3 regions of the Streptomyces sp. Tu6071 genome follow, and region 2 is predicted to be linked to each of the others. Evidence: riboswitches for the same ligand, from Rfam matches in the RefSeq annotation. Region 2 holds a riboswitch; each other region holds the start of a gene.
The links. Region 2 has a riboswitch for cyclic di-AMP ahead of STTU_RS07245 (M23 family metallopeptidase). Riboswitches for the same ligand answer to the same signal wherever they lie in the genome.
Positions count from the first base shown of each region.

Region 1: linked by a shared signal. The riboswitch ahead of STTU_RS03290 (M23 family metallopeptidase) and the one ahead of STTU_RS07245 (M23 family metallopeptidase) in region 2 are both predicted to bind cyclic di-AMP.
Region 3: linked by a shared signal. The riboswitch ahead of STTU_RS19220 (transglycosylase family protein) and the one ahead of STTU_RS07245 (M23 family metallopeptidase) in region 2 are both predicted to bind cyclic di-AMP.

Region 1 covers NZ_CM001165.1:795,897-803,385, forward strand. Annotated here, with positions in the region: gene STTU_RS03265 (DsbA family oxidoreductase) at 1-406, opposite strand, end outside; gene STTU_RS03270 (3-hydroxyacyl-CoA dehydrogenase NAD-binding domain-containing protein) at 524-841, opposite strand; gene STTU_RS36010 (winged helix-turn-helix transcriptional regulator) at 1,367-1,867, opposite strand; gene STTU_RS03280 (MBL fold metallo-hydrolase) at 1,864-2,997, opposite strand; gene STTU_RS03285 (SGNH/GDSL hydrolase family protein) at 3,235-4,047, opposite strand; gene STTU_RS03290 (M23 family metallopeptidase) at 4,240-4,968, opposite strand; cyclic di-AMP (ydaO/yuaA leader) riboswitch at 4,971-5,148, opposite strand; gene STTU_RS03295 (tyrosine-protein phosphatase) at 5,506-6,342, shown strand; gene STTU_RS03300 (DUF6126 family protein) at 6,431-6,682, opposite strand; gene STTU_RS03305 (helix-turn-helix domain-containing protein) at 6,682-7,296, opposite strand; gene STTU_RS03310 (aspartate aminotransferase family protein) at 7,361-7,489, opposite strand, start outside.
Region 2 covers NZ_CM001165.1:1,776,999-1,784,487, forward strand. Annotated here, with positions in the region: gene STTU_RS07240 (GntR family transcriptional regulator) at 1-144, opposite strand, end outside; gene STTU_RS07245 (M23 family metallopeptidase) at 506-1,279, opposite strand; cyclic di-AMP (ydaO/yuaA leader) riboswitch at 1,292-1,443, opposite strand; gene STTU_RS07250 (M16 family metallopeptidase) at 2,369-3,754, opposite strand; gene STTU_RS07255 (M16 family metallopeptidase) at 3,775-5,148, opposite strand; gene STTU_RS07260 (DNA gyrase/topoisomerase IV subunit A) at 5,694-7,489, shown strand, end outside.
Region 3 covers NZ_CM001165.1:4,599,229-4,606,717, reverse strand. Annotated here, with positions in the region: gene eno (phosphopyruvate hydratase) at 1-327, opposite strand, end outside; gene STTU_RS19220 (transglycosylase family protein) at 846-1,556, opposite strand; cyclic di-AMP (ydaO/yuaA leader) riboswitch at 1,560-1,737, opposite strand; gene STTU_RS35925 (LysM peptidoglycan-binding domain-containing protein) at 1,926-2,972, opposite strand; gene STTU_RS19210 (cytochrome P450 family protein) at 3,112-4,401, opposite strand; gene STTU_RS19205 (quinone oxidoreductase family protein) at 4,635-5,591, opposite strand; gene STTU_RS19200 (TetR/AcrR family transcriptional regulator) at 5,667-6,401, shown strand; gene STTU_RS19195 (response regulator) at 6,474-7,148, opposite strand; gene STTU_RS19190 (sensor histidine kinase) at 7,145-7,489, opposite strand, start outside.

The DNA.
Region 1 (7,489 bases), 980 kb from region 2:
CCACCGAGACGCCCTCGGCGGTGTAGGCGCGCATCAGCCGTTCCTGGAAGGTCTCCGCGAGGCCCCGCGTGCCCGCGTGGTGGACGAGCCGGTGCGCGTCGAAGGTGTTGCAGGGCCGGGCGCGGTCGAGGTGGTACTCCAGCCCTTCGGCCTCGGCCTGGGCGCTCACCCCGGCGAGGAGTTCGGCGGCCTGCTCGGGCGGGATGCCCTGGCGGCGCAGCATGCGCTCGGGGATGGTCTCGTCGGTGACCCGCAGGGCGGCGGGGTCGAGTTCGAAGCTGCGCCAGTGGACGCGCACGTCCTCCTTCGCGTCGAAGGCGGCCAGCGCCCGCTCGAAGCGCCGCTTGCCGATGTAGCACCACGGGCAGACGACGTCGGTCCAGATCTCGACAGTGATCTCGTTCACGGGGCGAGCCTAGGCTGAAGACTTTCCCCGGGTAAGCCCATACCTCCAGGTAAGCCCCCTCCCTTCGCGTAGGCAGGCTGGCGAGAGCCGCGCCGACCCCCCACGTTGTGACGCGGCTCACTCCTCTCCGGGCGTGTCGGAAGGGTCCGCCTCCGCGGCGAGCGGGGCGCGCGTGTACGGGTGCGAGGGCGCCGACAGCACCTCCCCCGCCTCCGGGACGACGCGGACCCGGGCGAGGATCTCCCTCGGCTCGCGCGCCCCGCCGGGCAGCGAGGCCGCGTAGGCGGGGAGCGCCGCGTCGAGGTGTTCCCGCGCGTCGGTGCGGGTGCTGCTGACCCGTACGTCGCGGCCCGTCGCCGCGAAGAGGGCGATCCAGCCCAGGGCGATGGTTCCGGTGCCGATCACCGCGACCGCGCGTGGTGTCTGCCTGCTCATGGGGGCACTCCCGTTCCCGGTCGAGGCTCGATTGCGCCCCGAGTATCGGAAAGGGATCTGGATACCGCTCAAGCGGGACTGGAGAGGCGGCCCGACCCCTGCTCGACCGGCTCTCCAGCGGCCCGGCCCACGGTGGCAGGGACCCGCGGTCCCGAGACGGAGGAGGAAGCCGATGCCCCAGGCACCCCGGAACACGGAGGCCCACCGCGCACCGCCCCGGCGGCAGCCGCGCCCGGCGAGCGAGAAATACCCGCGCCAGGCACCGGCGGGCCGCGCGCGGGACACGGGGACGGCCGCCGCCGGGGCGGAGGGCGTGTTCGCCGCCCCCGGGGCGCGCCCGGCCGAGCGCCCGGACCTCGCCCTCCGGCTCGTGCGCGCCTTCTTCGTCACGACGGACCCGGCGGTCCTGAGCGGTCTCCTCGGCCTGCCGCCCGAGCCGGGTCCCGGGGACCCGCTCCGGGATGACCCGGGCGGCCGAGGCCGTCGGCTGCGGGCAACGGCAGGGCGAGAGCGTGCGGCCCGGCCTCAGGACTCCGGGGTGCCCAGGTCGTGGCTGCGCTGGGCGGCGACGATCTGGGGGGTGCGGGTCGCGATCCAGTCGATGAGGCTCTGGAGGGGGTCGGACAGCTCACGCCCCAGGGAGGTGAGCGCGTAGCTCACCTTCGGCGGCACGGTCGGCTCCACCTCTCGGTCCACGAGGCCGTCGCGGACCAGGACGCGGAGGTTCTGCGAGAGCATCTTCTCGCTGATGCCGCCGATGCGGTCCCGCAGCTCGTAGAAGCGCAGCGGTCCCGCGCGCAGCGAGGCGAGGATGAGGACGCCCCACCGGCTCGTCACGTGGTCGAGAACCGTACGTCCCGGGCAGTCGCCCCGGAAGGCGTCCCCGTCGGCCGCGACGGAGGACGGCGCGACGGAGGACGGCGCGACCGAGGACGGCGCGACGCCGGGAGGTCGGACGGCCTCCGGGGGCGTGAGCGCGCCGGGAGGCTGGAGCGCGCCCGGTCGCGGGGTGGGGACCGCGTTCACCGGTCGGCGGCGAGGCCGAGGGCCGGGCCCTGGGCCGGCTCGCCGCCCGGGTGCGCGGCCGGACCGGTGGGCCCGGCGGACTCCCAGTGGCGCTCCAGCGGCAGCGAGACCGCGCGCCACCACGGCTCCTCCGGCAGCTCGCCCGCGGGCTCGAAGGGCTGGCCCGGTCGCGGGAAGGCGATCCGGGAGCCGGAGGCGTCGCCGAGGTCCTTCGTCCACTCGGCGGGCTCGGCCCACGGGTGCGGGGCGAGGTTGAACGTGCCCCAGTGGATCGGCAGGAGGACCCCGCCGCCGAGGTCCCCGTGAGCGCGGAGCGCCTCGGCGGGGGTCATGTGGATGTCGGGCCAGTACTCGCTGTACGCGCCGAGCTGGATCATCGTCACGTCGAAGGGGCCGTGCTCGCGGCCGATCCCGGCGAAGCCGGGGAAGTAGCCGGTGTCCCCGCTGTGGAAGACGCGGTGCTCGGGCCCCGCGACGACCCAGGAGGCCCACAGCGTGTGCTGCGTGTTGCGCAGGCCGCGTCCGCAGAAGTGCCGGGCGGGCGTCGCGGTCAGCCGCACCCCGGCCAGCTCCGTCGACTCGTGCCAGTCCAGCTCCCGCACGAGCGCGTCGGGCACGCCCCAGTGCTCCAGGTGGGCGCCGATGCCGAGCGGGACGACGAAGGTCGTGCCGCTCGCCGCGAGGGTGCGGATCGAGGGCAGGTCGAGGTGGTCGTAGTGGTCGTGCGAGATGACCACGGCATCGACGCGGTCGAGCGCGGCGAGCGGGAAGGGGGCGGGGTGCAGGCGCTTGGGCCCGGCGAAGGAGAAGGGGGAGCAGCGCTCGCCCCACACTGGGTCGAAGAGGATGCGGGCGCCGTCGATCTCGGTGAGCACCGAGGAGTGCCCGGTCCAGGTGACGCGCAGGCCCTCGCGCGGGGGCCGCGCGAGGTCGGCGAGGGTCGTGGGATGCACGGGGAGGACGCCGGAGGGGGCGCGCCGGGCGCGGTCCTCGGAGCGGAAGTACGTGCGCAGGAGTTCCTTGCGGTCCGGCGTCGGGGCGCCGCCCGTCATCTCGCCCGCGGGACCCTCCGGGTTGGTGAAGACGCCCTTGGCCGGGTCGAAGTGCGGGGAGCGGCGGATACGGGCCATGCGGGCGCCGCGCGGATCGGCCCCGAAGGCCGGCGGAGTGGGGAGGCGGCGGGTGGGGGGCACGGGTGTCTCCTCGGGTGCGGAAGTTCCGGGGCGGTACGTGTCAATACTCGGCGGGTCCGTCGGCCCGGCGCTCGCCGGGGTGGGCCTTGCGGGGGCTCCGCCCCCGGGCCCCCGCCCCTCAAACGCCGGAGGGGCCGGATTTGGTTCCGCCGGCGGGGCTGCTTCTGCTTCCCTCTACAGCGGCAGCAGATCCGGGCGCTTCGCGTGGACGTGGTCGCCCGAGGACTCGCCGCGCAGGCGGCGGCCGATCCAGGGGACGAGGTACTCGCGGGCCCAGGCGATGTCGTCGCGCCGCTCCTCGAAGGTGCCGCGCGGGCGCAGCGCGGGCCAGGGCTGCTCGGGGTCGGCGGGGATGTCGAGGCCGAGGAGCTGGGCGGCGCGCAGGGCGACGCGGGTGTGGCCCTCGGGGCCGAGGTGGAGGCGGTCGCTGTCCCAGGCGCGGCGGTCGCGCACCGAGCGCAGGGCCCACAGGTCCAGGACGAGGCAGCCGTGGCGGTCGGCGACGGCGCGTACGTGCGCGTTGTACGTGGCGATCTTGCCGCGCAGGTGGCGCAGGACAGGCGTGTCCCGCGTGTCGAAGCCGGTCGCGATCATGACGGTGCCCGCCGCGCCGGAGAGCGTGGCGACCGCCTTCTCGAAGCGTTCGGCGAGGTCGTCCGGGTCGCTGCCGGGGCGCAGGACGTCGTTGCCGCCCGCGACGAAGGAGACGAGGTCGGGGGCGAGCGCCGCCGCGCGGGGGACCTGGTCCCCGGCGATCTGGTCGAGGAGCTTGCCGCGCACGGCGAGGTTGGCGTAGCGGAAGGCGGAGCGCTCGGGGAGGCGGTCGGCGAGCTGGACGGCGAGGCGGTCGGCCCAGCCGGTGAGGAGCCCGTCGGGCCCGGGGTCGCCCACGCCCTCCGTGAAGCTGTCGCCCACGGCCACGTAGGACGTCACGGTGCCCTCCGCGCGGAGGGCCTTGCTGCTGGGAATCCTCGCTTCTCGTGCCACCTCGGCATCCTTCACCTTTACGCCAGACTTACGCCACCGTAGGGAGGGGGTGACACGGAGTGAGAAAGACCACCGGTCAAGAAAGCCCCAACCCCGGAATAAACGGCACCCCTTGGCGGTCGTGTCCCGAAACGGCCGCCGCGGCCCGCCCCTTGGGGGAACGGGCCGCGGCGGCTCTCGGTGGTACGGCGCTCAGGCGTTGACGCCGTGCTGCGCGAGGAAGGTGATCGGGTTGACGTCGCTCCCGTAGTCGGGGCCCGTGCGGACCTCGAAGTGCAGGTGCGGGCCGGTCACGTTGCCGGTCGCGCCGGAGACGGCGATCTGCTGACCCTCGCCGACGCTCTGCCCGGCCGAGACCTTGAAGGCGGAGAGGTGGGCGTACTGGCTGTAGTGGCCGTCGGCGTGCTTGATGACGATCTGGTTGCCGTAGGCGCCGCCCCAACCCGCCGTGACGACCGTGCCGGCGGCGACGGACTTGACCGGGGTACCGGTGTTGACCGGGAAGTCGGCGCCCGTGTGGCCGTGCGACCACAGGCTGCCGTTGCGGCCGTAGCCGCTGCCCTTGACGCCGTCGACGGGCGCGGTCCAGCCGGAGCCCGTGGTGGCCTTCTTGGCGGCGGGGGCCGGGGTCGCGGCCTTCTTCACGACGAGCTTCGAACCGGGCTTGATGATGCCGGGGTTGGCGCCGATGGTGCCCTTGTTCTGCTCGTAGAGCTTCTTCCAGCCGCCGGAGACCTTCTCCTTCTTGGCGATCTTGATGAGCGTGTCACCGGTCTTGACGGTGTACGTCGCGTCCTTCGCGGGGCTCGCGGCGTGGGCGCCGCCGAGGGCGGTGAGCGGGAGCGCCACGACGGCGGCACCGGTGGTGCCGAGCAGCGCGAGGCGACGGGTGAACGAGCGGCGGTTGGCCGTGGCGGACATGCGGATTCCTTCTCCGTCGCCTGCGGGGTGAGCTGTCGGGTTCGGGCTGGAGCTGCCCGGCCACCGGCGCGGTGCGCGCGGTGACTTCACCCCGAGCCGTCCCGGGAGGACCGGGAACGGCGTGAAGCGTGTGGGTCCCCCGCTCCTGCCGGTACGGGTGTGAGTGAGCGTGAGAGTCCGGGGCGGCGGCAGGATTCGGCGTTCCGGCCGGACTGGTGGTGACCGTAAAGGCAATGCGACACGCCGGACAAGCAGCCTTTTTGCGCTGTGAATCACATTTGGTGATCCATTCCGAAGATTTCCGTCACTCTCCGTGGAAACAGCTCGATACGGACAGAACCGGACGTACGCCGTTTGCAGCGAAAACGGTCCACCCCGCCCCGGACCCCCATCCGGCACCGTCCGTCACCGCTATGACGCTGCTCACCTCGGGGTTCTCCCGCGCTCGGGTACCTTGCCCGGCCCCGTGGTCCGTGCGAGTCTCGGCCTCGCGCCCCCGCCGGCGAGCCGCGCCGGCGGCCGACCGGAAGGAGTCCCGTGACGCAGCCGTCCCCGGGGACCGCGCCCGAGCCCGTCGCCACCCCCTCGGCGGGGCCGGAGGAGCCCGCGCTGAGCGCCGTCCGCAACTTCCGCGACGTGGGCGGGCTGCCCACCCGCGACGGCCGCCGCACCCGCCGCGGCGTCCTCTTCCGCAGTGGCCACCTCGCGCACGCCACCGACACCGATGCCGCCTACCTCGCGGGCCTCGGCCTCCACTCCGTCTTCGACTTCCGCAACGCCGCCGACCGCGCCCTCGAAGGCCCCGACGTCGAACTGCCCGGCGTGCGCAATGTGCACCTGCCGCTCAACGACCCGGCGGACGGCGCGGAGTTCTGGCGGATCGTGCGGGACGGGGAGGTGGGCCAACTGCGAGCGGCGCTCGGCGAGGGGCGCGCCGAGGCCCGCATGGAGGCCAGTTACCGGCAGCTGATCAAGGAGCGTACCGCCGAGCACGGGCGGCTGCTGCGGGCGATCGCCGAGGACAGCGTGCCCGCGCTGCTGCACTGCGCGGCGGGCAAGGACCGGGCGGGCACCTCGATCGCGCTCGTCCTGCTCGCCGTGGGCGTGGAGGAGGAGGCGATCGAGGAGGACTACCTCAAGTCGGACGCGCGCCACCGCCGCTACCGCGTCTCGCGCGGCAAGGACGCGGTGGCACCGACGGCGCCGGAGGTGGCCGAGCTGCTCGATCCGCTCTTCGCGGCGCGGGCGAGCTATCTGCGGGCGGCGTTCGAGACGATCGACACGCACTGGGGTGGCCGGGAGCGGTATTTCGGGGAAGTCCTGGGGATGGACGGGGCGCTGCGCGAGCGGTTGAGGGAACGGCTCGTGGAATGACCCCACCGTGGGGGCCCCGCCCCCACACCCCCGCTCCTCACTCGCCGGAGGGGCTGGCATCGCGCGGGTGGAGGGGCTGATCTCTCCGCTACTGGTTCTTCGCTCCCAGCACGAAGAGCAGGTAGAGGAAGGCCGCGACGCCGTGCGCGGCGACGACGTAGACGAAGACGCGGACCCACAGCCCGGTCGGGATCTTGTCCTCGACGAAGCGGCGGATCGGGCTGTCCTCCGGCGAGGACTCCGGGGCCCGCGGGGACGGGGGCGACTGCGGTTCGGGGGCCTTCGGCTCCTCCGCCGTGGCCCGTCCTGCGGGCTCGGGCTGGTACTCGGACTCGGGCATTACGCGCCTCCTGGGTGGACGTCGCCGAGGCAGAGCGCGCCGAGCGGGCTCTGCAAGAGCGTGTGGACGAAGAGCAGCACCGCGCCGTCCGGGTCCGCGGCGGCGATGCGGTGCGGGGTGAGCGAGTCGAAGTGGGCGCTGTCCCCCGGGCCGAGCAGGTGCGCGCTGTCGCCGAGGCGCAGCCGGAGCCGTCCGGTCAGGACGTGCAGCCACTCCTCCCCCGGGTGCACGCGCACGATGTCGCCCTGGCTGCCGTACGGGACCCGTACGCGCAGCGCCTGCATCCCGCGTCCCGAGCCGCCCGCCTGCCAGTACGTCCAGCCGCCCGCCTCGGTGGGTTCCATCGCGCCGGCGCGGACGACCGAGCCCGGTCCGGCGGGGGTCTCGCCGAGGAGTTCGGAGACCGTCGTACCGTAGGTGCGTGCCAGGGCGAGCAGCATCGGCAGGCTCGGCTGCCTGCGGCCCGTCTCCAGCCTGGAGAGGTGGGCCGGGGAGAGGCTCGCGGCCTTCGCCGCCGCCTCCAGCGTGAGGCCCGCGCGGCGGCGCAGTTCCCGCAGGTGCGGGGCGACGGTGACGGCGAGTTCTTCGGACGCGCCTTCGGGCTCGGTGCTCATGCCTCCATTCAGCCACCGTCGTGCCTCTCGGGCAAATTTTTTGCCCGAGAGGCAAAACACGGGGTCAGCGGTGGGCGACCGCCTGCTTCACGATGTTCTTCGCGAAGTCGCCCATGAGGCCGCCGTTGTGCGCGTCGTCCATGACCGCCGTGAAGGCGTCCACGAAGCGGTCCGCGTCCTTCTCGTCGATCAC
Region 2 (7,489 bases):
GCGCAGCGCCTCCCGCACCGGCACCCGCGACACCCCGTATCTCCGCGCGAGCAATTCCTCCGTGAGCCGGCTCCCCCGCTCGTACACGCCCGAGACGATATCGTCCCTGATCGCCGTGCATACCGAGTGCGCGGGAATGCTCATGACCCGACCTCCGCATTAATCACCGCGAAACGCTGTCTGGACGTCCGCGAGGTGACTCCATTAGAGCAGTGACCCTATGAGAACAGCGAAGAATTCCTCACGGCAGGGCGCATTCCCCGGATTTCCCCGGGCTCCGGTGCGCTGTTTACGGGCGGTTCGGGGCGGAAAGGGCGGGGGTGTGCGGGGCCGGGGGGATCTCGGGGGCCGTAGCCGGAATGCCGAAAGCCCCCGGGGGGCGGGGGCTTTCGGGGGCGTCGCGCGGGGGACGCGGGGCTGGTGCGGGGTCCGTGCGGGGGGCCGGACGAGACCGCTGCGGGATTCCCGTGCGGGGGCGGCACCGGGTCCCGTGCCGGGCCAGGGCTCAGATGTCGATGCCGTGGCCGCGCAGGTAGGCGAGCGGGTCCATGTCGGAGCCGTACTCGGGGCTCGTGCGGGCCTCGAAGTGCAGGTGGGGACCCGTGACGTTGCCCGTGGCGCCCGAGATCGCGATCTGCTGACCCGCGGTCACGGCCTGCCCGACCGCGACGGTGGCGGCGGTCAGGTGCCCGTACTGCGTGTACGTCCCGTCGTGCATACGGAGCACGACCTCGTTCCCGTACGCGCCGCCCCAGTCGACCTTCACGACCGTCCCGGCCCCGACCGCGTGGACGCTCGTGCCGCTCGCCGCGTGGAAGTCGATGCCGGTGTGGCTGCCTGACGACCACAGCGAGCTGCTGGCGTGGTAGCCGGTGGAGACGTACGAGCCGGGGATCGGCAGGACGAAGGTGTTGAGGCGCTTGCGCTCGGCGGCCCGCGCGGCCCGCTCCTTCGCCTCCTTCTTCCGCTCGGCCTCGCGCTTCGCCTTCGCGGCCTCCTTGCTCGCCCGGGCCGCGGCCTCCGCCTCGGCGGCGTCCTGCTCGGCGGCGGAGTGCACGAGGGACGCCTGCGTGGCGATCTCCTGGGCGACGCTGTCGAAGCCGATGACGCGGGTGAGGCCGGTGTCGGGGCCCTCATGCTGCGCGGCCTGCGCGGGCGCGGCGAGGGTGCCGACGACGGAACCGGTCGTGAGCGCGGCGATCCCGGCCACCTTCGCACCGGTGCGGGACGCTCGGACGGCAGGGCGGCGGTGCCTGCCCGTGGGGCGCGTGAACGCCATGAAGCGGCTGTTCCTTTCCTTCCCTCTCGCCTACCGGGTTAGCTGACGGGTTCGGAGCAGGAAGGTCTCCTACGGACACCGGCGGACGGCATCCGATTCACCCCATGGGACACATGGGTCCCCGGCTCCCGGGTACGAGCCCCGGAACTCGGCGAAGGCCGTCCGCTGCCGCGGGCGCGGCGCATACCTGACGAACAGCCGGAGTGACGCTAAGCGGGACAACACTTCCGCAACAAACGGAACCGCACCTTTGTTGCTCATGCCACACCCCAGACAGGCCGTCATGCACCCAATACGGACACGATGACGACCCCGTCGGGACGATCACGGGTCCGCCTCCGACCCCTGGGTACCCCCGTGTCCGGACAAAGACGCACAGCCGCCGCCGGTACGAGAGCCTTGCCCGATGTCCGCGACTTGTCGGCTGCGTGGGGGAGCACGACGACGGGCGGGGCACGTCGGGGACGTGAGCCTTCGGGGCTGGTGGGGGGTCGGTTGACGGGGGACGGGTGGCGGGGGCGAGTGACGGGGGCAATTGTGTCAGTGCCCACGGCGAGCACGAGGGCCGACGAACCGTCACGGACATCCGCGCTCTACCGACCACGCCTGCCGGGCGCTCGGCTGACGGCGAGACAGCGAGCGGGAGGGAAACAGTCGGTCCCGGCGGGAGGGCGGGCGGGTGCGCCGGGGACCGCGTGCGCGCGCCTGGGGGTCCCGTCCTCCGGACATCGACGCACAGCCCCTCGCAAGAGCCCCCGGCACGGTGACGACGGCGAGGGAGGCCGCCGGACTGTGGCCAACGGGCCCAACCACCTCACCGCGGCTGTCCGTTCAGCACCGCACAGCGTTGCCCCCGCGATGATCCCAACGCCCTGACGCAGTCCTTGGCGGGCTCACCGTGAAGACGCGCCCCCGATCCCCGCTCCGGCCGAGCCCGCCGGTAGCAGCGGACGAGCGGACCGAGCCGGACGGTCGCGGGCAGGCCAACAAGCCCAGCCAGGCCGACCAGGCCGCCCGGTCACGTTCACCCGGACCGAACCCGACCGGACGGGTGCGGCCACCGTCCCGGCCGCACCCGTCCCCACGACCTCAGCCCTGCACCACCGTCACTTCCCCGATCCCCAACTCCCGCACCGGATCGGCGATCTGCGCCGCGTCCCCCACGAGGACCGTCACGAGGCGGTCCGCCGGGAAGGCGTTCACGACGGCGGCCGTGGCCTCCACCGTGCCCGTCTCGGCGAGGCGGCGGTAGAAGGCGGCCTGGAAGTCGTCGGGAAGCTGCTGCTCGACCTGGTCGGCGAGCGTCCCCGCGACGGCGGCGGCCGTCTCGTACTTGAGCGGGGCGACGCCCACGAGGTTCTGCTCGGCCGTCTCGCGCTCCACGTCCGTGAGCCCGCCCGCCGCGAGGTCGCGCAGCACCTTCCACAGGTCCGCCAGCGCGGGCCCGGTGGACTCGGTGTCGACCGAGCCGCTGATCGCGAGGAGCGCGGCGCCCGGGGCGAGCCCCGTGCCCTCCGCCGGGCTCCCGGACCGCAGCACCTGGCCGAAGGCCCGCACGCCGTAGGTGTAGCCCTTCTCCTCGCGCAGCACCCGGTCGAGACGCGAGGTCAGCGTCCCGCCCAGGCAGTAGGTGCCGAGCACCTGCGCCGCCCACACCGGGTCGTGCCGGTCCGGGCCCGTACGGCCGATGAGGAGCTGCGTCTGCACCGAGCCCGGCCGGTCGACGATGAAGACGCGCCCGGTGTCGTCCGAGGTGATCGGGCTCATGGCGGGCGAGGCGGGGGCCGAGCCCGTCCACGTGCCGAGGCTCTCGGCGAGCAGGGCGTCGAGATCGGCGCCCGCGAAGTCGCCGACGACGACCACAGTGGCCGTGGCCGGATGTACGTACCGCTCGTACAGCTCCCGTACGGCCTTCGCGTCGATCGCCTCGACGGTCTCCGCCGTGCCCTGCCGGGGGCGGGAGATGCGGCTGCCGGCCGGGAAGAGCTGCTTGAACAGCTCCTTGGCCGCGCGGCGCGCCGGGTTGGCGGCCTCGTGCGGGATCTCGTCGAGCCTGTTCCGTACCAGTCGCTCGATCTCGGACTCGGCGAAGGCGGGGGCGCGCAGGGCCTCGGCGAGCAGGTCGAGTCCCTTGGGGAGGCGCGAGACCGGCACTTCGAGGGAGAGGCGGAGCCCCGCGTGGTCCGCGTGCGCGTCGAGCGTCGCGCCGCAGCGCTCCAGTTCGGCGGCGTACTCCTCGGCGGAGTGCTTGTCGGTGCCCTCGGTGAAGGCGCGCGCGAGGATCGTGGCGAGGCCGTCGAGGCCCTTCGGCTCGGCGTCGAGCGGAACGTCGAGCAGCACCTCCACAGCGACGAGCTGCTGACCTGGGCGCTCGCAGCGCAGGAGGGTCAGGCCATTGGACAGGGTGGAGCGCTCCGGGGCGGGGAAGGCCCAGGGCTTGGCGGGGCCCGGCTGGGGGCGCGGGTGGAACTCCATGGTGCTCTGCACGGCTTCGCTCACTGCTGCGCCGCCTCCTCGTCCTGGTCGGTGGCCGCTTCCTCGGCGGCGGGGGTCTGCTCAGGCGCGGTGGGCTCGTAGACGAGGACCGCGCGGTTGTCCGGGCGGAGCCGGGCGGCGGCGATCTCGCGCACCTCGTCGGCGGTGATCGTGAGGAGGCGGTCCACGGCGGTGAAGGCGAGCTGCGGGTCTCCGAAGAGCACGGCGTACCGGCAGAGCTGGTCGGCGCGGCCGGCGACGGTGTCGAGCTGGTCGAGCCACTCGCGCTCCAGCTGGGCCTGGGCGCGCTCCATCTCCTCGGCCGTCGGGCCCTCCTCGGCGAAGCGGGCCAGCTCCTCGTCCACGGCCGCCTCGATCGCGGGGATCTCGACACCCGCGCTCGTCTTGACGTCGAGCCAGCCGAGCGAGGGGGCGCCCGCCAGCCGCAGCAGCCCGAAACCGGCGGCGACGGCCGAACGGTCGCGGCGCACCAGGCGGTTGAAGAGCCGCGAGGACTCGCCGCCGCCGAGGATGGTGAGCGCGACATCGGCGGCGTCCCCGGCGCGGGTCCCGTCCTCGGGAAGCCGGTAGGCCGCCATGAGGGCGCGCGAGGGCACGTCCTCACGCACCGTCTCGCGCAACTGCCCGCCCATCACGTCGGGCAGCGAGCCGTCGCGCGGCGGCTGCTTGCCGTCGTGGCCCGGGATCGAGCCGAAGTACTTCTCGACCCAGGCGAGGGTCTGCTCCGGGTCGATGTCGCCGACGACGGAGAGGACCGCGTTGTTCGGCGCGTAGTACGTGCGGAAGAAGGCGCGGGCGTCCTCCAGGGTCGCCGCGTCGAGGTCCGCCATGGAGCCGATGGGGGTGTGGTGGTACGGGTGGCCCTCGGGGTAGGCGAGGGCGGTGAGCTTCTCGAAGGCGGTGCCGTAGGGCACGTTGTCGTACCGCTGGCGGCGCTCGTTCTTGACCACCGCGCGCTGGTTGTCCAGGGACTCCAGGTCGAGCGCGGTGAGCAGGGAGCCCATGCGGTCGGCCTCCAGCCACAGCGCCAGCTCCAGCTGGTTCGACGGCATGGTCTCGAAGTAGTTGGTGCGCTCGAAGCTCGTCGTGCCGTTGAGGGAGCCGCCGGCGCCCTGGACCAGCTCGAAGTGCCCGTTCCCCTTGACCTGCGCCGAGCCCTGGAACATCAGGTGCTCGAAGAGGTGGGCGAGGCCGGTGCGCCCCGCGACCTCGTGGCGCGAGCCGACGTCGTACCAGAGGCAGACGGCCGCCACCGGGGTCAGGTGGTCCTCGGAGAGGACCACGCGCAGTCCGTTGGCGAGCCGGTGCTCCGTCGCGGTCAGACCGCCGGAGCCGGCCCGCTCGGTGGCCGTGTCACCCATGGGCATGTACATCCCTTCGTGTCGCCGAACCGCTCGTGGCCGCCGCGAGGCGCCGGGCGTGCTCGTCGTACAGCTGTTGAGTCGGATCGCTGTTGTCTCGTCGCGCTGTCACTCTATGCAACCGCACCGACAAGCGGGGAAGTTCCCGCCTCCGGACTTCTTCCCCGCGGATCGGCGCAGAGGCGCACGGGGTGGTTCGCACCCGCTCCGCGCGCCGGTCGGGTACGTACCCGCGCGCCGCTCCGGTACGTACGGAGGAGAGCGTCCCGTACGGGACGGCGGACGGTGCCCGCCGCGCTGCCGCACGTACGACCCGCGGGGGAGGACACGCCGGAGCGGTCGCGACGCGTCCCTCCCGCGGGGGAGCCGTCCCTCGCGGGGTGGAGAGCGGCGCTTCCGCCGGAAGTACCCCCTTGCTCCGGCTCCGTGGGCCCGCGAGGGCGTCTGCGGACGGGTCGAGGTCGGGACTGTCGGCGCGGCGGTCCACAATGGTCCGCGTCAGTACAGCCGCAGTACAGCCGATGCCGTGACGAGAACGCGAAGGAGCCGCAGCAGCGATGGCCCGCCGCAGCACGAAAACCCCGTCTCGGGGCACCTCCCGGGCCGACGAGGCAGACTTCGAGGAGAGAATCCTCGACATCGACGTCGTCGACGAGATGCAGAGCTCCTACCTGGAGTACGCGTACTCCGTGATCTACTCCCGGGCGCTCCCCGACGCCCGGGACGGGCTCAAGCCGGTGCAGCGACGCATCGTCTACCAGATGAACGAGATGGGTCTGCGGCCCGAGCGCGGCTACGTCAAGTGCGCGCGCGTCGTCGGCGAGGTGATGGGCAAGCTTCACCCGCACGGGGACGCCTCGATCTACGACGCGCTCGTCCGCATGGCGCAGTCCTTCTCCATGCGGGTCCCGCTCGTCGACGGGCACGGCAACTTCGGCTCGCTGGGCAACGACGACCCGCCGGCCGCGATGCGGTACACCGAGTCCCGCATGGCCGACGCGGCGATGCTGATGACGGACTCGATCGACGAGAACACCGTCGACTTCGCGCCCAACTACGACGGCCAGGAGCAGGAGCCCCTCACCCTCCCCGCCGCCTACCCGAACCTGCTGGTCAACGGCGCCTCCGGGATCGCCGTCGGCATGGCGACGAACATGGCGCCGCACAACCTCGGCGAGGTCGTCGCCGCCGCGCGCCACCTGATCCGGCATCCGAACGCGGATCTCGACACGCTCATGAAGTACGTGCCGGGCCCCGACCTGCCCACCGGTGGCCGCATCGTGGGCCTCGCGGGGATTCGCGACGCGTACGCGAACGGGCGCGGCAGCTTCAAGACCCGCGCCAGCGTCACGGTCGAGAACGTGACGGCGCGCCGGAAGGGCCTCGTCGTGACGGAACTGCCGTTCACGGTGGGCCCCGAGAAGGTCATCGCGAAGATCAAGGACCTCGTCGGCGCGAAGAAGCTCCAGGGCATCGCGGACGTCAAGGACCTCACCGACCGCGAGCACGGCCTGCGGCTCGTCATCGAGATCAAGAACGGCTTCGTGCCCGAGGCGGTGCTCGAACAGCTCTACAAGCTGACGCCGATGGAGGAGTCCTTCGGCATCAACAACGTGGCCCTCGTGGACGGTCAGCCGCTCACGCTCGGCCTCAAGGAGATGCTGGAGGTCTACCTCGACCACCGCTTCTCCGTCGTGCGGCGGCGCAGCGAGTTCCGGCGCACGAAGCGCATGAACCGGCTGCACCTCGTGGAGGGCCTGCTCGTCGCGCTCGTCGACATCGACGAGGTCATCCGGCTCATCCGCTCCAGCGAGAACTCGGCGGAGGCGAAGCAGCGCCTCATCGAGCACTTCTCGCTGAGCGAGACGCAGACCCAGTACATCCTCGACACCCCGCTGCGCCGGCTCACCAGGTTCGACCGGATTGAACTGGAGTCCGAGCGCGACCGGCTCAACGCGGAGATCGAGGAGCTGACGGCGATCCTCGAATCGGACACCGAGCTGCGCAAGCTCGTCTCCGGCGAGCTGGCGGCCGTGGCGAAGAAGTACGGGACACCGCGTCGCACCGTGCTGCTCGAATCGGCGGACACCCCCGTCGCGGCGATCCCGCTCCAGGTCGCCGACGACCCCTGCCGTGTGCTGCTCTCCTCGACCGGTGTCATCGCCCGCACGCCGGGCACCGAGCCGCTCCAGGAGGGCTCGGCGAAGCGCGCCAAGCACGACGTGATCCGCTCCGCGGTGCCCGCGACGGCGCGCGGCGAGGTCGGCGCGGTCACCTCGGCGGGGCGGCTCCTGCGCATCACCGTCGTGGACCTGCCCCAGCTCGCCGAGGGCGCGGGGCCCGCGCTGGTGGG
Region 3 (7,489 bases), 2.8 Mb from region 2:
GCCGAGCGAGGACTTGTCGGGCGTGGCGTCGAGGTCGGACATCGCCTGGTCGATCAGGCGCTGCTCGGTCGCGTCGTAGCCGACGAGCTCCGGGCCGATCTGCTCGATGACGGCGAGGACGGCCTTCTCGACGCCCTTGCCCTGGTAACGGTTGGCGTCACCGTCACGCAGCTCGATGGCTTCGAAGGCACCGGTGGACGCACCGGAGGGCACGGCAGCACGGCCGGTGCTGCCGTCGTCGAGGCCGACCTCGACCTCGACCGTGGGGTTGCCTCGGGAGTCCAGGATTTCCCGGGCTACGACGACGTCGATGGACGGCACGAGCATCTCCTTCTGGGATGTGGAGCAGGTCTGCGGGGGCCCTTGCGGGGTCTTCCGCTGCATGAGCCTAACCGGCCCGGGGGCCGGTACCGGCCTACGCCCGGGACTCGGCCGCAATCCGTGGGACAGAGCCGGTGAATGGGGCGAATCGGGTGGGCGGAACGGGGCCGATCGGGGCATCTGAGCCGAGGGGGTGACAGGTGAGCCGCGCTGGTGAGCGGGGGTGCGCGCGGGTGAGGGGATACGGGGCGTGGGCGGGCCGCGGGGGCGGGGGCCCGGCGCGGGGCGGAACGGAGCGGGGGCGGCCTGCCGGGGCGGGGGCGGAATGGGGCGCGGCGGGGCGGCGCGGTGCGGTGCGGGGGCGGCGCGGTGCGGTGCGGGGGCGGCGCGGTGCGGTGCGGAAAGTCCGTCCTGCCGCGTACGGGTGGAACGGGGGGCGCGGAAAAGCCCCGCCCCGTCGCGTACGGGGGAGAACGCGACGGGGCGGGGCGGTCCTGCGTGGGGGACGAGGGTCCCCGGTGGGGTCAGCTGAGGTGGAGCTGCTGGCCCGGGTAGATGAGGTCGGCGTCCTTGACGATGTCCTTGTTCAGCTCGAAGAGCTTGTTCCAGCCGCCGGAGACGTGGTGCTTCTGGGCGATCTCGCTGAGGCTGTCGCCCTTGACGACCTTGTATTCGCCGTCGCCCTTCGGGACGGTGATGCCGGTGTCGGTCTTGACCGTGCCGGTGGTCGACTTCGGGGTGGTGTGCTGCTGCTGCGGGGCCTGGCGCTCCTGGCTGCGCGAGGCGCTCTGGTCGCTGGAGGAACGCTCCTGCGGCTGCGACTGCTGACCGCCACCGCTGGGGTTGACGCCCGGGTCGACGCCGTCGTTGCTGAGGTTGCCGGCGCCGGCGCAGGACCAGGCACCCGGGCCCTGCATGTCGAGGAGGCGCTCGGCGGTGGCGATCTGCTGGTCCTTGGTGGCCAGGTCGGCGCGCGAGGCGTACTGGGTGCCGCCGGCGGCGGCCCAGGAGGACTGGCTGAACTGGAGGCCACCGTAGTAGCCGTTGCCCGTGTTGATGGACCAGTTGCCGCCGGACTCGCACTGGGCGACAGCGTCCCAGGTGGAGGTCGAGGCGGCGGAGGCGCTGCCGGTCGCCATCAGCGGGACGGCGATCGCGGCACCGGTGACACCGGCGAACGCGACGATTCGGGTGGTACGACGGCGACGGTGCTTGGCCTTGCCGGAAAACAGCATGGAGGGTCTCCTCACCGACGCCTACGAGGTGAGCTGTCGGGTTCGGGCCTGTGAGTTGCCCGGCCGGACGGCGGCTGCCGCCCGGCTTCACCCCTAGCCCCGGACCGGCGCCCGGTCTCCCGGGCGCCGGCTGGGACGCAAACCTTGGTTCCCCCGCTCCTGCCTTCGGCGCGTGACGCGACGACTGTCCCGAAACGGGCGCCGGCAGGATTCGGCGTGACGACCGTCGGGGCCTCCCGGTGGGGAAGCGAGCACGACGTTAAGCAACAAATCAGCGGAACTTCAAAGACGATCAGGGCGGTTGAGACTCATGTCTCACTCGACCCCTACCGGACAATAACGGACAGACACGGTCAACCGCTTGTCCGGTTATCGCCCTGAATCCGCACCAAGATCCAGGCTCTGGCCAGGAAGAATGAGGTCCGGGTCAGTCCCGATGATCTTCTTGTTCTGCTCGTAGAGCCCGGTCCAGCCGTCGGCGAGCTCGTGCGCCTCGGCGATGCTCCAGAGATTGTCCCCTTCGCGCACCTTGTACGCGTCCGTCTTGTCCGCCCCGTCCGCACCCTTCTGACCCTCCGTGTCCGTGGCCGCGTGACGCCCGCCGGGGGCGGAGCGGTCGGCACCGGAGTCGCGGTCGTCGCCCGACGTGGCGGACGTCTCGCCGGAGGGGTCGCCGCCGGGGACGGTGGTCGACTCGGAGGGCGAGGCGGAGCCGGTGGCGTCCGCGGTCTCGGAGGACGAGGCGGAGGAGTCGGGCTTCGCGTGCTTGCCGCGGCTCTGCCCCGCGGCGCCGTCCTTGCCCGTGGCGCCGTCCTTGTCCTTGCCGGAGGGGCTCGCGGAGGCGTCGGCGGAGGGGGCCTCGCCGGAGGCGTCGGCGTCGGGCGTCTTCGAGGCGGAGGGGTCGGCGCTCGCCGAGGACGAGGAGGAAGCGTCCGCCTCCTTGCCCTTCTTCTCCTTCTTGTCCTGCTTGTCCGTCTGCGCCTTGCCCGTCTCCGTGGCGCTCGGCGTGTCCTGCGGTGCGGGCGTCGAGGCCGTCGAGCCGTCCTCGGCGGTGAGCCCGGCGCTCAGGGCGCAGCCGGGCCAGGCGGAGGGGCCCTGGGTCGCGAGGATGCGCTGACCCACCTGTATCTGCTGGGCGGGCGTCGCCATGTCGGCACGGGGCGCGAGGTCGAGACCGCCGTTGGCCTCCCACTCCTCGTCGGAGAGCTGGAGGCCGCCGTAGTAGTCGTTGCCGTTGTCGGCCGCCCAGTCGCCGCCGGTCTCGCACTCCACGAGGCGGTCCCAGGGACCCTGGTCGGCGCTCGCGGTCCCCGCGCCGAGGAGGGGGATGGCGATGGCGGAGCCGGTGACCCCTGCCGCGATGACAAGGGCCGGGGCCTGGCGGGGGCGTCGGTGGCGACCGTTCCCGGAGAGCATGCGGTGCCTTTCGCAAGCAGCTGAGGGGTCAGCTGGTGGGACAGATGATCCGGACGTGAACGTAGCGGGATTCGAACGCTCGTCACAAGTCGATGCAGCACTGATCACGCGAACATCACATTATTGACGCGCGTTCAGTTCACGACTGCTCACATCCCTGTCCAGAGGGTGTGAAACGGACGGGAAGGGTGCGTAGGCCGCGCATGATGAGGCCGCCGCGCCAGCGCAGTTGTCCGGGGTCCGCGTCGAGCGCGAGGTCGGGGAGGCGCGTGAAGAGGCGGGCGAGCGCGGTCTTCCCCTCCAGGCGGGCGAGCGGGGCGCCGAGGCAGTAGTGGATGCCGTGGCCGTAGCCGAGGTGCTGGTTGTCGCGGCGGGCGAGGTCGAGCGTGGCGGGGCCGGGGAAGCGGGCGGGGTCGCGGTCGGCGGCGGCGAGGACGACGAGGACGGGGTCGCCGGAGCGGATCTGCCGGCCCGCGAGGTCGAAGGACTCGGTGGCGTAGCGCCAGGTGGCGAGTTCGACGGGGCCGTCGAAGCGGAGGAGTTCCTCGATGCCGGTGGTGAGGAGGGCGTCGCCGTGGTCGGGGCCCGCCAGGGCGTCGTGGAGCGAGGCGCGCTGACCGGGGTGCTGGAGGAGCGCGAACGTACCGTTCCCGATCAGGTTGACGGTCGTCTCGAAACCCGCGAAGAGAAGGATGAAGGCCATGGCGGCGGCCTCGTTCTCGGTGAGGTGCTCGCCGTCGTCGGCGGCCTGGATGAGCGCCGAGATGAGGTCGTCGCCGAGGTCGCGGCGTTTCCTGTGGATGAGTTCGGCGAGGTAGCCGCGCATCTTGCCGACGGCGCGGCCCACGCCCCCGCGCGGGCCCTGTCCGTGCCGGATCATCATGCCCGCCCAGTCGCGGAAGTCGTCCTGGTCCTCGCGCGGGACGCCGAGGAGGTCGCAGATCGCGTAGATGGGGAGCGGGAAGGCGAACTCGTGGATGAGGTCCGCGCTGCCGCGCGCGGCGAAGCCGTCGATGAGGTGGTCCGTCAGCTCGGCGACGCGCGGCGCGAAGGCCGCGACGCGGCGCGGTGTGAACGCCTTCGAGACGAGGCGGCGCAGCCGGGTGTGGTCGGGCGGGTCGATGTTGAGCAGGTGCGTCATCAGCTCGGCCTTGCGCTCCCCCGGGATACCGGTCTTCCCCCGCGCCCCGGCGCCCTCCGCGTGGTGCGCGGGGTTCTTCGAGAGCCGGGGCTCGGCGAGCGCCCGCCGCGCGTCCTCGTACCGCGTCACGAGCCACGCCTCGACACCGCTCGGCAGCCGGGTCCAGGCGACGGGCTCGTGCTCGCGCAGCCAGGCGTAGGAGGGGTAGGGGTCGGCGGCGAACTCCCGCGAGAAGAGGGCGGGGGCGTGGGGGGTGGGGGCCTCGGCGGGGAGGGGGGTGCGGGGCATAGGGAGACGGTAGCGAAGCGCGCGGTGGGGGCGGGGGTGGGTCGCCGTCCGGCGGGGGTGGCCTCTTCGGGGGCTCCGCCCCCGGGCCCCCGCTCCTCAAACGCCGGAGGGGCTGGATTGTTCGGGCCGGCGCTGAATTGGTCGGGCGGGCGCTGGATTGGTCGGGCGCCGCTGGATTGGTCGGGCGGGCGCTGGATTGGTCGCGCCGCCGCTGGATTGCTCGGGGGCGCTGCTCAGTTGCCGGGTGTCAGTACCAGGCGGCCGAATACGTTTCCCGTGTCCATTTCCGCGTGTGCCGCTGCTGCCTCGGTCAGGGGCAGGGTCGCGTGGACGACCGTGGCGAGGTCGCCCCGGGCCGCCGCCGCGAAGTGGGTGGTCCGTAGCGTGCGCAGGGCTTCCGGGGCGATCGTCGCGAGGCTCAGCGTGGCGAAGGTCAGCGACTTCTGGAAGGCCGTCATCAGGTGCGTGCCGAAGTCCTCGGGCGGCTGACCACCGACCGCCCCGACGCTCACCAGGCGGCCGTTCGGGGCGAGGAGGCCGAGGAAGGCGGGGAGGTCGGGGCCCGAGACGACGTCCAGGATCACGTCGTACGGGGCCGCGCCGGGCGTCGGCGTGCGACCGGTCGTCTCCGCGGCGCCGAGCGCGCGGAGGCGGGCCGCGCGGTCCGGGGCCGACGCGGTCGCCGTGACGACGGCGCCCGCGCGGGCGGCGAGCTGTACGGCGGCGATGCCGAGCGAGCCCGAGGCGCCGCGCACCAGCACGCGCTCCCCCGCCGCGAGCCGCGCGCGGTCGAGCCCGAAGTGCGCGACCGCCCCGGCGCTGCCGAGCGTGACGGCGGCGGCGGGGGTCAGGTCCGGTGGGAGGGGCACGAGCTGGTCCGCGGGGGCGAGGACGTACTCGGCGTAGCTCCCGCCCGCCCCGCTCGCCGCCCACACGCGGCGCCCGCGCCAGGCCGGGTCGACCCCGGGGCCGGTCTCGGTGACCGTACCGGCGGACTCGCCGCCCGGGACGAAGCCGGGCGCGAAGCCGTACGCGGCGAGCGCGCCCCGGCGGATGAGGACGTCCACGCCGCCGACGCCGATCGCCTCCGTCGCGACGAGGACCTGGCCCGCCGCCGGGCGAGGGGTGGGGAGGTCGACCGTCTCCAGGCCCTCGGGCTCGCCGAAACTCCTGATCACGATGGCTTTCACGGGTGCGCTCCTTCGGCGTCGGGGTCTCTCCCGGACCGTAACGGACGCCCCCGTCCGGTTGGCTAAAGTGAGAGCGTGACCGACGATCTCTCTCGGAGCGGACGGGCCGAACAGGCCGGACAGGCCGGACGGGCCGGACGGGCCGAACAGGCCGGACGGGCCGGACGGGCCGAACAGGCCGGACGCGCCGACGCGCGCGAGAACCGGGAGCGGGTTCTCGCCGCCGCCCGGGACCTCTTCCGTGCCGAGGGCGTGGACGTGCCGCTGCGCGAGGTCGCGCGGCGGGCCGGGGTGGGGCCCGCGACGCTCTACCGGCACTTCGCGACGAAGCAGGCGCTGCTCGCCGAGGCGTTCGCCGAGCCGTTGCGCGCGTGCCGCGAGATCGTGGCGGCGGGGGCCGCCGACCCGGACCCGTGGCGGGGGCTGTGCGCGGTGATCGAGGGCCTGTGCGCGCTGCACGCGCGGGACCGGGGCCTGACCGAGCTGTTCCTCTCGCACCTGACGGGCCCGGACATCGCGGCGGCGGCGCGGGGCCGCGCCGAGGACCTGCGCGCGATGGCCGGCCTGGCCCGGCGGGCCCAGGCGGCGGGGAGGCTGCGCGCCGACTTCGTCCTCGACGACCTCCTCCTGATGCTCCTCGCCAACAAGGGCATCCACGGCGGCCCCGCCCCGGTCCCGCCCGCGGCGTCGGCCCGCTTCGCCGCCTACGTCGTCCGCGCGTTCGCGGCGGACCCGGGGCGCGAGGGGGAACTGCCGGGGGCGGTGGGGGTCGCGAGGGCGCTGGGACTCTCGGGCCGACCGTCGTCCTGACGCTGGGCCCGCCCCCGCCCCGCGCCCCTGCCGTCCCGGCCCCGCGCCCCCTGCGCCTCCCGCCCCGCGCCCCTACACCTCCCCCGGCGCCACCAGCCCCGACTCGTACGCGAAGACCACCGCCTGGGCCCGGTCGCGCAGGCCGAGCTTCGTGAGGACGCGGCTCACGTGCGTCTTCACCGTCTGCTCGGCGAGGACCAGGCTCTCGGCGATCTCGGCGTTGGACCGGCCGCGCGCCACGAGGGTGAGGACCTCGGTCTCGCGCTCGGTCAGCGCCTTGAGGCGCAGCGCGGGCTTCCCGGGGGCGGGGCGCTGCCGGGCGAAGTCGGCGATGAGGCGGCGCGTCACGGAGGGCGCGAGCAGGGCGTCGCCCGCCGCCACGACCCGTACGGCGGCGATGAGGTCGGCGGGCGGCGCGTCCTTCAGGAGGAAGCCGCTCGCCCCGGCCCGCAGCGCCTCGTACACGTAGTCGTCGACGTCGAAGGTCGTGAGCATCAGGACGCGCGGCCGGTGCGTCACGCCGGGCGGCGGCGCGAGGAGGCGGCGCGCGGCCTCCAGGCCGTCCATCTCGGGCATCCGTACGTCCATGAGCACGACGTCGGGGTGGGTGCGGCGGCTCAGCTCGACGCCCTGGGCGCCGTCGGGGGCCTCGCCGACCACGTCGATGTCGCTCTGGGCGGCGAGCAGCGCGGCGAAGCCCGCGCGCACCATGGCTTGGTCGTCGACGATGATGACGCGCGTCGTCACGTGCGGTCCCTTTCGGTCAGGGGGAGCCGGGCGGCCACCCGGTAGCCGCCGTCCGGCAGCGGGCCGGTGTCCAGGGTGCCGCCCACGAGCCGTACGCGCTCGCGCATTCCGACGAGACCGTGCCCGGTCCCGCTCGTCTCCAGCGGTCCGCCGGGCGGCTCGGGCGGCGGCTCGTTGACGACGAGGACGGTGAGCGAGGCGCCGTCGGAGGAGAGCGCGACACGGGCGGGGGCGCCGGGCGCGTGCCGGACGACGTTCGCGAGCGCCTCCTGGACGATCCGGTACGCCGAGAGCCCCACCGCCTCGGGGACCCCGGCCTCGCAGGGGGCGTACTCCACGGG